Linked DNA regions of Thermococcus onnurineus NA1. The main gene of each other region encodes a partner of the protein of the gene in region 2 in a complex. Links are inferred from orthologs where the notes say so. Each region holds a gene or a part of one and is shown on either strand. Other genes may lie near its edges.

The links. The genes of interacting proteins can lie anywhere in the genome.
Region 1: the proteins of eif2g (region 2) and TON_RS00210 are in contact, whole or in part, in a crystal structure (PDB 2QMU), measured with the Saccharolobus solfataricus proteins. The link is inferred for Thermococcus onnurineus NA1 from one-to-one orthologs. Residues at the interface, in WP_009988771.1 of Saccharolobus solfataricus: Trp33, Pro65, Glu66, Gln148, Val151, Asp152, Val154, Ser155, Lys156, Ala159, Leu160, Tyr163, Arg164, Lys167, Ile180, Ile181, Pro182, Val183, Ser184, Leu186, His187, Ile189, Asn190, Asp192, Ser193; in WP_231918336.1 of Saccharolobus solfataricus: Met1, Leu2, Arg4, Leu5, Tyr6, Lys8, Leu9, Pro10, Ile106, Lys108, Lys109, Glu110, Lys111.

Annotation. Positions count from the first base shown.
Region 1 is NC_011529.1:33,234-40,139, forward strand. The notes cover bases 2,434-5,193. They hold TON_RS00210 (translation initiation factor IF-2 subunit beta), read right to left. Parts: upstream 4,150-5,193; coding sequence 3,718-4,149; downstream 2,434-3,717. Other genes in these bases: TON_RS00205 (carboxyl transferase domain-containing protein), read right to left, coding at 2,434-3,568; TON_RS00215 (LAGLIDADG family homing endonuclease), read right to left, coding at 4,218-5,193. Outside these bases: TON_RS00190 (sodium ion-translocating decarboxylase subunit beta), read right to left, coding at 2-1,129; TON_RS00195 (acetyl-CoA carboxylase biotin carboxyl carrier protein subunit), read right to left, coding at 1,136-1,600; TON_RS00200 (OadG family protein), read right to left, coding at 1,603-1,989; more of TON_RS00205, read right to left, coding at 2,000-2,433; more of TON_RS00215, read right to left, coding at 5,194-6,906. UniProt on the Methanocaldococcus jannaschii protein: eIF-2 functions in the early steps of protein synthesis by forming a ternary complex with GTP and initiator tRNA.
Region 2 is NC_011529.1:1,822,315-1,829,318, forward strand. The notes cover bases 1,866-4,698. They hold eif2g (translation initiation factor IF-2 subunit gamma), read right to left. Parts: upstream 3,982-4,698; coding sequence 2,749-3,981; downstream 1,866-2,748. Other genes in these bases: TON_RS09910 (HD domain-containing protein), read right to left, coding at 1,866-2,207; TON_RS09915 (PIN domain-containing protein), read right to left, coding at 2,310-2,720; TON_RS09925 (30S ribosomal protein S6e), read right to left, coding at 4,101-4,478; TON_RS09930 (preprotein translocase subunit Sec61beta), read left to right, coding at 4,623-4,698. Outside these bases: TON_RS09900 (DUF432 domain-containing protein), read right to left, coding at 1-132; TON_RS09905 (DUF434 domain-containing protein), read right to left, coding at 753-1,415; more of TON_RS09910, read right to left, coding at 1,437-1,865; more of TON_RS09930, read left to right, coding at 4,699-4,793; TON_RS09935 (GAS domain-containing protein), read right to left, coding at 4,790-5,452; GTP-binding protein EngB, read left to right, coding at 5,546-6,157; TON_RS09945 (Lrp/AsnC family transcriptional regulator), read right to left, coding at 6,104-6,568; TON_RS09950 (Clp1/GlmU family protein), read left to right, coding at 6,732-7,004. UniProt on the Methanocaldococcus jannaschii protein: eIF-2 functions in the early steps of protein synthesis by forming a ternary complex with GTP and initiator tRNA.

The DNA of each region.
Region 1 (6,906 bases), 1.8 Mb from region 2 along the record:
GTCAGCCTAGAACTGAGAGAAGAACTCCGGCGACGACGGCAGTCCCTATAACTCCAGCGACGTTCGGACCCATTGCGTGCATGAGTATGAAGTTCCCTGGGTCTTCCTCACTCGCCAAGCGCTGGACAACCCTGGCGCTCATTGGAACTGCCGAAACTCCAGCCGCTCCAATCATCGGGTTTATCTTGCCGCCGCTAAGCTTCATCATAATCTTCCCGAGGAGCACTCCTCCAGCGGTTGCAGAGGCGAAGGCGACGACACCAAGGCCAAGTATCATAAGGGTCTTCGCCGTGAGGAAAGTCTCAGCCCTCATCGTTGAGCCGACGCCAAGCCCGAGGAAGATGGTGACGATGTTCATTAGCTCCTCCTGGGCAGCTTTGCTCAGCCTCTCAACGACGCCGCTCTCCCTGAAGAGGTTGCCTATCATGAGCATTCCAATGAGCGGCCCGGCGCTTGGAACGAGGAGGCTGATGACGATAGCAGTGATTATGGGGAACATTATCTTCTCCCTCTTGGAGACGGGTCTGAGCTGCTCCATTCTGATTTTCCTTTCCTCCTTACTGGTCATGGCCTTGATGATAGGCGGCTGGATAAGCGGGACGAGGCTCATGTAAGAGTAAGCCGCCACGGCAGTCGCTCCGAGAAGGTGTGGAGCCAGCTTGGTGGTGAGGTATATGGTCGTCGGTCCGTCGGCACCGCCGATGATACCTATCGAAGCCGCCTCAGGCAGGGTGAAACCGAGCAGCACCGCGCTCAGCATAGCAACGAAAACACCTATCTGAGCGGCAGCGCCGAGCAGAGCCGTCTTGGGGTCTGCTATCATCGGCCCGAAGTCTGTCATCGCCCCCAGTCCGAAGAATATCAGCAGTGGCACTATCTCTGTGCTTATGAGGTAGTGGTGGATAAGATAGAACAGTCCATGTGGTTCGTCGGTTATGCCTGTGAGCGGCAGGTTGACGATGACGGCACTTATGCCTATCGGGAGGAGGAGCAGGGGCTCCATCTCATATCTGATGGCGAGATAGACGAGTATCAGACCGACGAGTATCATTATTACATTGCCAACAGTTAGATGGAGAAGCCCCATGCTCTCGATGAATTCGATTATTGCCTGCTCCAGTCCGGCCATTCTCCATCACCCGAGTTCGATTAGTGGTTGTCCGGTGTCGACGGTTTGGCCTTCTTTGATGAGGATTTTCTTTATTGTTCCGTCTTTTGGTGCTGGGATTTCGTTTTCCATTTTCATTGCCTCGAGGATGAGTAGTCCCTGACCGGTTTTGACTTGATCACCTTCTTTAACGAGTATTCTAAGAATCTTACCCGGCATGGGAGCCGTCACAACCCCCTCACCAACAGGAGCTGGCGCTGGGGCCGGAGCAGCGGGCGCTGAAACCGGAACGGGAGCACTCGGAACGGCAGGAGCGCTGATGCGGGCTGGGGTAGCTGCCGGCTCGCTTATTGCGCTCAGGTCTATTCCGAGCCCCTTTGCCTCGACCTCGTAGCTCTTGTCCTCGAAGGAGACTTTAAAACGGCCCATTCCAAGCTCTTCAACCTCAACCTCGTATTCAACACCGTCAACGATGACCTTAACCTTAGCCATCTTCACCACTTCCCTTTCTCGTAATTGAAGTCCTCAACATCTTCCATAGTTGTCTGGATGCCGTAGAGGCGCCAAGAGTCAGAAACCTTCCTCTTGAAGGGTAAGGGCCTCAGCTGGGCCGCCTTCTCGGCAGTGTATGCTAAAATAGCCGCGGTAATAACTGCTAGGTCCCTCGGGGGTATCTCCGGCTTTGCTTCCTTAACTTTTGGTACTTCTTCGACCTTCGTCGGGATAGGGGCTTTTCCTGAAGTTTCTCTATCTATGAGCCTCCTCTCGAGCCAGCCGACGAAGTAGAGGACTAAAGCTAAAATGGTGAGGACGGCAAAGACCACCGTCACTCCGAGGGCGGTTATGTTGAGGCCCTCCACGAACTCGGCCATGGTTACCATGTCTCACACCTCACAGCGGTATGTTGCCGTGCTTCTTCGGCGGGAGCTTGACGCGCTTGCTCTCCATGGCCTCGAGGGCAAGGATTATCTTTGCCCTTGTCTCGGCAGGGTCTATGACATCGTCGATGTATCCCCTCGCGGCAGCGACGTACGGGTTGGCAAACCTGTCCTTGTACTCCTGTATCTTCTGCTGCCTGACCTCCTCAGGGTTCTCTGCCGCTGCAATCTCTTTCCTGAAGATGATATTGGCCGCTCCCTCAGGACCCATAACGGCTATCTCTGCGGTCGGCCAGGCGAAGACGAAGTCGGCACCGAGGTGCTTGCTTCCCATTGCGAGGTAAGCGCCACCGTAGGCCTTCCTGAGAATGACGGTCACCATCGGGACGGTGGCCTCGGAGTAGGCGTAAAGGACCTTGGCTCCGTGCCTGATGATTCCACCATACTCCTGCTGGGTGCCCGGCAGGTAGCCGGGGACGTCAACAAGCGTGACGATGGGTATGTTGAAGGCGTCGCAGGTTCTCACAAAGCGTGCTATCTTGTCGGAGCTGTCTATGTCAAGAACGCCCGCGAAGTAGTTGGGGTTGTTGGCGACTATACCAACCGTCTGGCCGTTCATCCTTCCGAAGCCGACGACGGCGTTTGGGGCGAAGTAGGGCAGAATCTCCAGGAAGTCCGGATTGCCGTTCTCATCCCTGTCAACTATCTCGTAGATGACCTGCCTGACGTCGTAGCCCTTGTTCGGGTCGTCCGGAACTATGGAGTACAGGCTTTCGGTCTTCCTGAATGGCAAATCGCTTGTCTTAACACGCGGCGGCTTCTCCATGTTGTTTGACGGCAGGTAGCTCATGAGACGTCTTATCAACGCTAGAACCTCTTCGTCGCTCTTTCCTATGAGGTGGGCCTGTCCGCTCTTTTGGGCGTGAACCATGGCTCCACCGAGCTGAACAGGTGTAACCTCGACGCCCGTGACAGCTTTAACGACCTGTGGGCCTGTGATGAACATGAAGCTCGACGGGTTGTCCACCATGAGGATGAAGTCTCCTATCGCCGGGCTGTAAACCGCTCCTCCGGCACAGGGACCCATAATTGCGGTGATCTGTGGCACAACACCGCTGAGAATTGTGTTCATCTTGAAGATCTCACCGTAGCCCTTGAGGGAGTCCACACCCTCCTGAATCCTTGCACCGCCGGAATCATTGAGGCCTATTACAGGTGCTCCCGCCTCAAGGGCGAGCTCCATTATGCGCTTTATCTTAGCAGCGTGCATCTCGCCGAGGGAACCTCCCATGACGGTGAAGTCCTGGGCATAGACGAAGACAAGCCTTCCATCGATGGTTCCATAGCCGGTGATGACACCATCCGCGGGCAGTTCCTTCTTATCGAGACCGAACTCCGTTCCTCTGTGCTTGACGAACATGCCGATCTCAACGAAGCTTCCCGGGTCGAGGAGCTTCTCGATCCTCTCGCGCGCTGTGAGCTTGCCTTTAGCGTGCTGCTTTTCGACGGCCTTTTCGCCGCCCATCTCAAGAATCTTTTTTCTCCGTTCGTACAGCTCGTTAACCTTTTCCTCCATGCTCATGAGAACTCCCCCTAACAGCTGAGAGTGTCTGGTGGTTGTAGTTTGTAAAGTTTAAAAGGGTTTTTGCTCCACTGCCCGTTGAGGAGTTGATAAAATTCTTAGATGTTGAAAGCAGCAAAAGGGGTGAAGTAGAAAAAGGTAGAACGGATTCAGAGGTGTGCAATCGGAGTTTCTGCACCACAGGCCTCGCACTTGAGGAAGTGGAAGCGTCCCCTCTTGATGATCTTGGTATCTGGTGAGCCGCAGACCGGGCAGATAACGTAGTCCTTGAGGTACTTCTTCATCTTGTTGGCTATCAGGTAGGGTGTGAAGCGTCCTTGGAGGACAACTCTCCTTCCCTCGAGTGTTCCGGCCGTTGCCACCTCTCTCAAGATGAACTTGAGAAGATGGTTCGGGTCGCGGTTCATGGCCTCGGCTATGTCCATGAAGTTCTCGATTATAGTCCTGTTTCCGGCTATCGTGACTACGGCGGCGGGAACCTCAAACCTCGAGATGTGATGCTTAACGTTCTCTGGGAGCTCCTCGTAAGCCTTATCGAGTAAGCCTTCGAAATCGTAAAAGTCAACCTTCTTCTCGCTCACTTTCCTCACCTCCACTTAAGGTATGCAGAGCCGTTTATAACCTTTTGGCGTGGGGAAAATCGAGAAAATCAAAGCACCCTGTAGAAGCCGGCTCTCGGTTCGTATATCCTCGCGTCCCTCTTGAGGTCGTTGATGAGCTTCTTTACTTCGTTCTCCGTTCCAATTCCAGCCTGCTTCGCCGCTTCCACTACCTTGTCCTCCGGTGCGCCGAACTCACCCTCACTCTCAAGGCTCTTGATGATGTCTATGAGCTTGTCAATCTTGTTTATCTTCTTGGAACTCTTGCCGACTTCGAGGATCGAAACGTCCAGTGTCCCCTCCTCGTCGGTCGCTATCTTTCTTATCATCTCCTCGATTATCTGTATCGCCGCTCTGGCGTCTTCCCTCGTCACGGTCTCGCTCAGGCGCATTCTCGCATGGGCCTCGCTGAGACGTATGAGTGCCTCCAGCTGCCTCGCAGTAATTGGAATCGGCTGCACTCCCTCGTCCTCACCGCTCTTTCTGAAGCCCTTCCTCATACGGACGTAGTAGCGCTTTATCTCGTCCATCGCCTCTTTGCTCAAAACCGGGTGGATGTTCTTCCTCGCGTAGGCTATATACTTCTTGAGCAGGTCGTAGGGTATCTTGGGCGTTACCGCCTCGGCCTCTCCCCTCCTGACCTTGAGTATGTGCTCGGCTATAGATGCGTCTATCTTCTCGTCCGGCTCGTCCAGCAGGAGGAATATAAGGTCGAAACGGCTCAGCAGAGTCGGTGGGAGGTCTAGCTGCTCCGGAAGGGACTTGTGGCGGTTAAATCTGCCATACTTTGGATTGGCGGCGGCTATAACCGTTGTTCTGGAGTTAAGTGTCGCTGTGATACCCGCTTTTGAAATGCTGATTGTCTGCTGCTCGAGTGCCTCATGTATAGCGCTCCTGTCACGGTCGCTCATCTTGTCGAACTCGTCAATTAGGGCAAATCCGCCATCGGCGAGAACCAGAACACCAGCCTCCAGAACCCACGAACCTGTAAATTCGTCACGGACGGCTGCGGCTGTCAAACCGGCGGCAGAGCTGCTCTTCCCACTCGTATAAATCGCTCTCGGCGCCAAATTGGCAACATAGCGGAGAATTTGGCTGTTGTGGACGAAGATGTCGTTGGCTATGAAGTTGTGGTGCTCCGGCACCTGGAGGTCGTAGACCCACGGATGCTCTGGCTTGTATTCTCTGACCTCGACGACTCTGTCCCAGAAGATATCGGAGTCCGCAAGCAGTTCAAGTACTTTGAGCTTTTTGGGGGCATCAGGCGACTTCTCTTTCAGTGTTTCAACGACGATTTTGAGCTTTTCCCTGCTGGGCAGCCTATCCCCCCGTTCATAGTGCAGGTAAGTGGAGCGGTTTATTCCTAGGTCCTTTTGTCTTAGTCCTGCTGATTCACGGAGTTCTCTGAGCAGCTTCGAGACGCCCGGAACAACATCAACGTTGGTGTTCAGTTTTATCCCGTTGGTAACCTTTGCGAGGAGTTTTGCCTTCTCCTCAACTCCAAAACCGATGGTCTCTCTGAACTTTATGACATCTTTGCCCGTTATGACCAGGCGGTAGTACGTTTTTGCCTCCTTCATCTTTCCGTTTGTGGCTATGCCTCTTGTCGCGTGCAGCTGTGATTTTATTCCAAACCTCAAAAGAAGGTGCCGGACACCTCTCAGGAGTTCCAGTGATGCTGAAACCACTGTGATTTTTGGTCTGGCTCTATCAACTGTCCCCTCTGCGTCAAAGTAACCCTGAAGGAACGCCTTGATGTCCTCCAACCTTGCGGAGAATATCTGGGATGGTACTTTTTTCTTTGAAGAGTTCTCCGCGATTCCAAGATGTTTAAACAATCTGAAGAACTCAACGCTGCTCACGTAAACCTCTTTCGCCGATTTGCCTCTATGAGGCTTTCTAATCGTTGGGTTAAGGTCGAGCTTTCTGAAGTATTCGTAGACTTTTTGAATCAGCTTTTCGTCGTTGTTCGTAAAGAATATCGTAGCGCTACCGTTTCTGTTCTGTGCGTAGCCCTCTCCGGCTAGTAGGCCGATAACGTACCAGAACTCCTCGTCAGCAAATTCAGGAAGCTTTAGCCTGCTCTTGGCAGTTTTGGGCTTTTCTATCTCAATGTCCCAAAGCCTAGTAGGCTTCCCAGCAACCGGAATGATGCGTGGAACTGCTATAAAGTCGCTCGCTTTTAGTTCCTCAGCCTTCCTTGTCTTGAACTGCCCATTCTCAAAGACAAAGAATGGATGAGTCGGTGTTACCCTTATCTCCCTTCCGCTCGCAGTCCTTATGAGGAACATTCTCTCGGGCGCGGTTCTCTTCCAGGCTATGTTAGCCTTCACCTTTTTCACTTTGAGCGTCTTGGCATCTAGAGCGTAAAGCTCAAGGTCTATTGGAGCGTAGAAGCCGTCGTCAACTCTGCCGAGGGTTCCCTCTTTTTTGGCTCTCCTAATTGCCCCCTCCACAAGCTCACCTATCTTCCCTAAGCTCCCGTCGGCCAGAACAACCTGGGTGTCATAATCAACGCACTTCGCAACACCAGGATCTCCGACCAGTAGAACGTGGCTCTCTCCTCTCAGCTTAGTTCCATCAGGGAGAACCCGCTGCACGCCACCGAAGAGCGCCAAAGCTATGCCCTTCTTCACGGTCTTGTGTCCCCAGATTGCCGGGGCTATCGAATCGACAATAGCATCAACGATGTCCTTTCTCTTTGCCAGCTCCCTTATCTTCTGCTCGTCCTCAGGAGTA
Region 2 (7,004 bases):
ATCGCCCTTCTTTATGAGAACTCGAACATCATCCCGAGTGTAAAGCACGCTGTCATCGGCCCTTTCGAGGAGGTGTATCTTCTTGTTGAGGATTTTGATGAACTTCGTTCTGAGCTCGTGCTCTCCGAACATGAAAGAAAATAGGTTTTGAAAGATTTAAAGTTTGCCTGAAAGTGGAAAACTGAAAAGCAAAAAAGCCTTGGACCTTCTCAAAACCGATGTCCTCGATTTGAAGTGGGTGAAAACGTTGGCACCGCCTGTTCGATGGAGACTCCCCTGGCCTCAATGGGTACTGACAGGTTGGCCGTTGGAACAGCCTCCCCCTGTCCGGTGACGTCGCCAAAAGTGTACGTCTACCTGACCGTTGATATTTTGAAGTTTTTGCCTCCAAGTGCAATCGTTCCATCCGGCTCTCTCGTAGTTGTACTGTCGGCCCGGTATTCTCCAGCTATCCTGTCTTGTAGAGGTTTTCACCCTCCAGCACAGCCCAGAAGCTGAAGTTGCAGAAGCCGAACCAGCTCATATGGATAATCTCCAGATTAGGTATGTTTGAGATCATATCGATGTCTCCTTCCTGGTACGAAGTTACCCCCTCATGTTGCCGACCGCTTCGGGGTTGTAGAACTCGAATTCCTGATTACCATACTTCATTCAGATGTCCACAGCGTCCCTCTCCGGCGTAAAGTGGTTAGTAAAGGTTTTCAAAAGTTTCAAGTGAGCCTGTAACTGTTCGAAGAAAATAAATCTAAGTGTTAAACCTCCTCTGAACACATTTTCCCCATAAACTCAACGAATGGCCTCGCTCCCTTTCCGAGCTTCTCGCCGACGTATCCAGCGAGGTCAAAGACGTGGGGAACTCTGACGATTATCCCCACATCCGCGGTGGCAACCACCTCAAAGGCCTTGAGCTCAAAATCTGGGCTTTTAACCAGTTTTACTTCCCCAGGAATATCAAATTCCTTCAGCTTCTCCTCGGTCAGCCTCTTGACCTCTCCGCTTCCCGGCACGTTCTTCCCGTAAAAGAAGACCGTCTTCTTAATCCCCAGTTCCTTCAGGGCCATCGCGATTTTAGTAAGCAAATCACCGGTCCTCTCGTTGATTCTATACCTCCCCTGGTACTTCAGGTCCCTTATCAAGCCGTCCTCGCAGAGTATTGCTTTCCCATCGAGGAGAGATTCGAGGGTTATGAGGACGTTGAAACCGTCTACCGCCAGAACCTTCCCGACAAGTTCTTCGGGTTTTAGGAGCTTTCCCTCAACTTCCCTGATCCATCCATCAGAAAAGACGCATCTGGCCAGAAGATGCCGCTCTTTTTTCGTAAGCCTGTAGTGGTTGGCAACGAATTCTAATGCATAGCTTTTCCGGTAGCCCCTGTTGAGCAGATATTTGAGATCAATGTAGGCATCTCGAAGCATGGAGAAGGTTGGGAGGGAAGGTTAAATAACCTTCTCCATTATCTCTTCGCCGACGTAAATTCTTATCCTAACCTTTCCGCTCAGTACTGAGCTTTTGACCTTCTTGGTGAGAATTTCGTCCACTTGGAAGACTCCTGCGAGGTGCTTCATCCATATCTCAATGAGTATCGGCTGCTCCTCGTTTCCTTCCCTTATTTCGACCTTCTCTATTGCCAGGGCTGAGACGGCGTGTATGTCAACGCGGTCCTTCTTGTGGACGAGCCTGCTCCTTCCGGCTTCCATATCGCAGCCGTCCGCTATGGTGACGAGGCTCCCCTCAATGGTTGTGCACGGCACGTGCTCATCGTGCGTGTAGATGGCGTTCAGCGTGAGCGCTTTGAGGAGAAGCCAATCATCCGTTTCAAACTCCCTGGCGAGCTTGTCTATTATTGGCTCCGTAAGCAGGGCACTGAACTCGTAGTGGTTTATTCTGTGTATCATGTTGCCGACGTCGTGGAAGAGCGCTCCAAAAGCAACGATGAACTTGCTCCAGCGGAAAGGCTTGCCGAGCTTCTCCGCTGTGGTCTCAATTCCAAACTTTTTGATAATTTTCAGTAGCTCCAGGGCCCGTCTCGTTGTGAGGAGAACGTGGATCGGTCCGTGGTCGTTGAACTGGTAGATATTCAGCACTATGTAGTTGGTCGTCTCGAAGTAGTAGATGTGTTCCCTGAAGGCCCTCTCGTACATCTGGTAGAGTTCGTCGTCCTCCATTAGTTCCCTAATCTCTCTCAAAAGATCCTCTTCGGTGTACATATTTCCCACCCAAATGCATGGAGAAAAGGAAGTTTTAAGGGTTTTGAACGCCCAGGCGAAAAGAACTCTTTGAATGGTTGTTGGGCTTGGACAGAAAATAGCTCACTCCAGCATTCCTTCAAGCTCCAGAATCTTCTTGGAGCGGAGGTACACGACCGGAATGCCCTTCGCGCGGAGCCTCTTTTTCAGCCCCTTATCGTTGGTGCAGACCACAACACGCTCGTTATTCAGGGCGAAGTCAAAAATCTGGTCGTCTATTGGCCTCTCCCCAAACCAGCCTATATCCACGGTCTCGAACCTTTCAGCCAGCTTCTTCGCCATTCTGATGGCCATCAGATCTTTCCCGCGGGACTTTCTTTCGATGACGTCCAGTTCCTGAAGGACAACGTTTGGAATTACAATCCTGAACTTCACATCGAGAACCCTGTTCAGCTCGGATATTATGTCGACGCCGAACTGTCCCGGGACGAGGAGAAAGTTGGTATCGGGAATAACGAGCCATTCGCGGTGCATGGAGACCACCAAATGAGAAAAGAGAGGGTCACTCCCTGATGAAGCCGTAGCCTATGAGGCGCCACCTGCTGCCGACCTGCCTGCTGATGGCAACCCTGTCGCCGACCTCGGCGCAGATGGGTATCTGGAGCTTGAGCTCGATCTCGTCCTTGCCGAGTCCGGTGACGAGACCCATCGTTCTTGCCGTTCCAACGTTGAGGAGCAGGACTTCCCTCCTTTTGATCGGCTCGACCTTGAGCTCCTCCTCGGTTCCCACAACCCTCTCGAGGAGATGAACCTCAAGCCTGAGCTCGTCCCACACCGGCGGAAGCTGGCCAGGTTTTCCTACGACGTTTCCGGCCATGAGGTCGCCCTTGGTGAGGTACGGATCGAGCTTGGTGCCGACGCCGACGAGCCCACCTGGATATGCCTCCTCGACGAACCTTCCTCCTGCCTGAAGGGACACTATCTCGGTGGTTATCGGCTCGTACTTGATCCTGCCGTGCTCCTCGTAGGGAACGCCCGGGCGGATCTCTATCTCGTCGCCGACTTTGAGCTTGCCCTGGACTATCGAACCGCCGATGACTCCGCCGACGAGCTTTTCCGGCTTGGTTCCTGGCTTGTTAACGTCAAAACTCCTCAGAACGAGCATCTTGGGCGGCTTGTTCGGATCATGCTCAGGTGTTGGGATGAACTCCTCTATTGCAGCTAAGAGAACGTCAACGTTGGCTCCATGCAGGGCTGAAATCGGAATTATTGGGGCGTTCTCGGCGACGGTGCCTTTGACGAACTCCTTTATCTCCTGATACCTCTCAATGACCTTCTCCCTGTCGACAAGCTCGATCTTGTTGAGGGCTATGACGATGTTCTTATTGCCGACTATCTGAAGGGCCATGAGATGCTCCCTGGTCTGGGGCATTACACCCTCGTTGGCCGCTATGACGAGAACGGCACCGTCCATGAGGGAAGCTCCAGCGAGCATTGTTGTCATCAATGCCTCGTGACCGGGAGCATCGATGAAGGAGACTCTCCTCTCAAATTCGGTTTCATGGCCGCAGTAAGGACATATCGGTGAAGTTGAGTATCTGCCGCAGCTCGGGCACTTCCTTATCTCTGCATCGGCGAAGCCTATCTTGATGGTGATTCCTCTCCTTAGCTCCTCGCTGTGGGTGTCAGTCCAGATTCCGGTCAGGGCCTTCGTGAGTGTCGTTTTACCGTGATCAACGTGACCAACCATTCCGATGTTAACCTCGGCCTGTCTAAACTCCTTCTTCTTTGCCATCTTCTCTCACCCCTAAATTTAGAGAGTTTGGGCATTTATTAAGGTTACCTCAGGGGAAGAACTCGAAGGACATACTCCAAGGCAAGCAGAAAAGCAGTAAGTTGGGGAAAGGAGGAAGCTCAGAAGACGAGCTTCATGTTGATCTGGACGATCTCGGGGCTGATGGTGTTGCCCCTAACGGTCTTCTTCCTCCTCTCACCCTTCTCCTTAGGCCTGAAACCCGGCCCCCTAGAGACGAGGATCTTGACCCTCCTCGGACCATGGACATCGGGCCTCATGGGGAAGCCATCCTTGTCGGTTCCGCCGGTTATCTTGAGCTTGGTATCGGCTGGAATCTCCTCGCCGAATATCTCGGTGAGGTTGAGGCCAAGCTCCTTGGCGGAGATCTCCTCTCCGATCCTCTTTCCGATGAGCTTCTCTGCCTCTTCGCCGCTTATCTCGACCTGCCTGGCTATCCCGTTCTTCGGGTTCGATATGACAAGCTTAAAGGTCGCCATTTCCTCCCACCTCCTATGTCATTAGCGGGATTCATTGGGGAAACCCCTTATCCACCATGGGCTGTGGATTACCTTTTAAAAAGTTTCCCCTATCAAAACTTTTTTATACCTCTCTGGTGGTAGCCATCTTAAGAGGTGAGAGAGATGGCAAAGGAAAAGGCCACACTTCCTCCGACCGGTGCGGGTCTCATGAGGTTCTTTGATGAGGACACCAAGGCAGTGAAGATAAGCCCAAGGGGCGTTATAGCCCTCACGCTGATACTCGTTGCCCTTGAGATACTTCTCCACGCCTTTGGGCCTCAGATCTTTGGCTAAATGAAGCTCGTTTTCTTTAATCCCCTTGCGTTCAGCTCTTCGTTTATTATTGTCCTGACGATTTCTTCAAGCTGACTCTGGATGAGCTTGTCAACATCGTCCTTTATTTTGTCTATGTCGTGCCTGAGACCTTCGAGGAGCCTTATGTAGTCCTTGGCCATTTCGAGCTGGCCTTCCTGTCTGACCAGTTGCTCTTTGAGGTGTTCGAAGTCCTCTTTCATGACATGGAGCTTTCTAAGCTCTCTCTGAAGCTCATCCAGCTGCTTGGTAAGTGAGTAGTTCTCCTCCTTGAGCTTTTCTATGAGCCTCTCCTTGGTCTCGAGCTCCCTAACCAGGGCGTTGTACTCCTCGGCTATCTGGGTGAGCCTCTCTATCTCTCTTAGTGGGGGCACCTTACCGTTTCCGAGGATTATAACGTCTGGACCAACGTTGACTATATCGCTTGGCCTTATTTTCATCTTCTTCTCGTTGGAGAACATTCCTGGGTGTTCACCCTTTCCAAGGTTCTCCACGAGCTTCATCTTCAGGATGAAGTAGAACTGGTCGCCCTCAACCTCGACGTTGATGTCCGTCACAAACCCGAGTATCTTTCCCTCCGTGAGGGATATCACAAACTTGTTGATGAGCTGGTTGGCTTTAGCTTCACTGCCCTCTACCATAAACACCACCGCGATTATTTATCGCTCGGCCTACTTAACTTTTCCGCCAAGCCTTATAAGGTGAAAAAACTTCAACTCCCTTCGGTGAGAGCCATGATAATCTTTGTGGGACGGTCGAACGTTGGAAAAAGCACGCTCATCTTCCGTCTTACTGGAAAGTGGGTCAGGAGGGGCAAGAGGCCAGGAGTTACGAGAAAGCCTGTGGAGGTTAGCTGGAGGAACCGAAAGGTCGTCGACATGCCTGGCTTCGGCTTTATGAGCGGTCTGCCGAAGGAAAAGCAGGAGAAGATTAAAGATGAGATAGTGCACTTCATAGAGAACAACGCCGATGAGATAGACCTGGCAATCCTCGTCATAGATGGCAAGAGTGTGCTGGAGATAATAGAGCGCTGGGAGAAGCGCGGTGAGATTCCGATAGACGTAGAGTTCTTCCAGTTCCTGCGGGAGCTGAAGATACCGACGATAGTGGCGGTGAACAAGATAGACAAGGTGAAGAACGTCCAGGGGACCATAACGAGGCTCGCCGAGAAGTTTGGAGTTCCCTATAGCGAGATAAACGAGATTTTCGTGCCAATCTCAGCTAAGTTCGGAAAGAACCTCGACGAGCTTAGAATGCTAATAGAGAAGAAGCTAAGGGAGGGCAGGAAGCCCTCAGAGGACTTCAAGGACGATGTGGGTAATGGTCTCCTTGACGCCGTCGAGTGAGGCTATTTCCTCGAGAATCTCGTCGAGCCGGGTCTTGTCTGCCTCGATGATGAGGTCGATGTCGCCGGTGACGCGGTATATCTTCTTTATCTTGAGCCTCTTTATCTGTTCGTAGACGTGCTTTCTCTTGGTTGGCTCTATCCTCACAAAGACGAAAACATCCCCCTTCTTCTCGCCGAGGAGGTCGAGGGCCTTGTCGGTAAGGTCGATAAAGCCCCTACCGGTTCTTATATAGCCAAGCTCCTTGAGAACTTTGAGATGATTGCTTAAGGCCTGTCTGGTTATTCCGAGTTCCTCGGCGAGCTCGTCTTGGGTCTTCTCAACGGTATGAACCTCTATGGTCTTTCCTTCCTCGTAGAACTTCCTGAGCAACCTAATCTGTCTTGGGGTGAGAGTGGGTTTTTCTTCCATTTTTAAAACCTCCTTTGCAAGGTTAGCATTTGCACCTTGTATTAAACCAACTATTTTCAAGGTCAATGTCAAATTTTTCTGGCCTTCACACTGATAGCCCCCGACCACACTTATAAGTTTTTCTCAAAGTTAGCTTTTTAATTCCCAGCTCTAATCAACTCACATGAACAAAGCAGGCTATACTGAGGACGTTCCCCCCGACAGGTTTGAACTCCTTGACAAGATAGCCCAGTCAGAGAGACCCATTAGGGTAATGCTCATCGGCGGAACCGACAGCGGAAAGACGACCCTCCTGACGTTCCTTGCGAACGGTCTCATTGAAATGGGTCTCAGAGTTGCGATAATCGACAGCGATGTCGGCCAGAAGGGAGTTCTCCCCCCAGCAACGGTGAGCTTAGCTTTCCCTGAAGGTCCCTTTGACTCGATCAGCAATTTA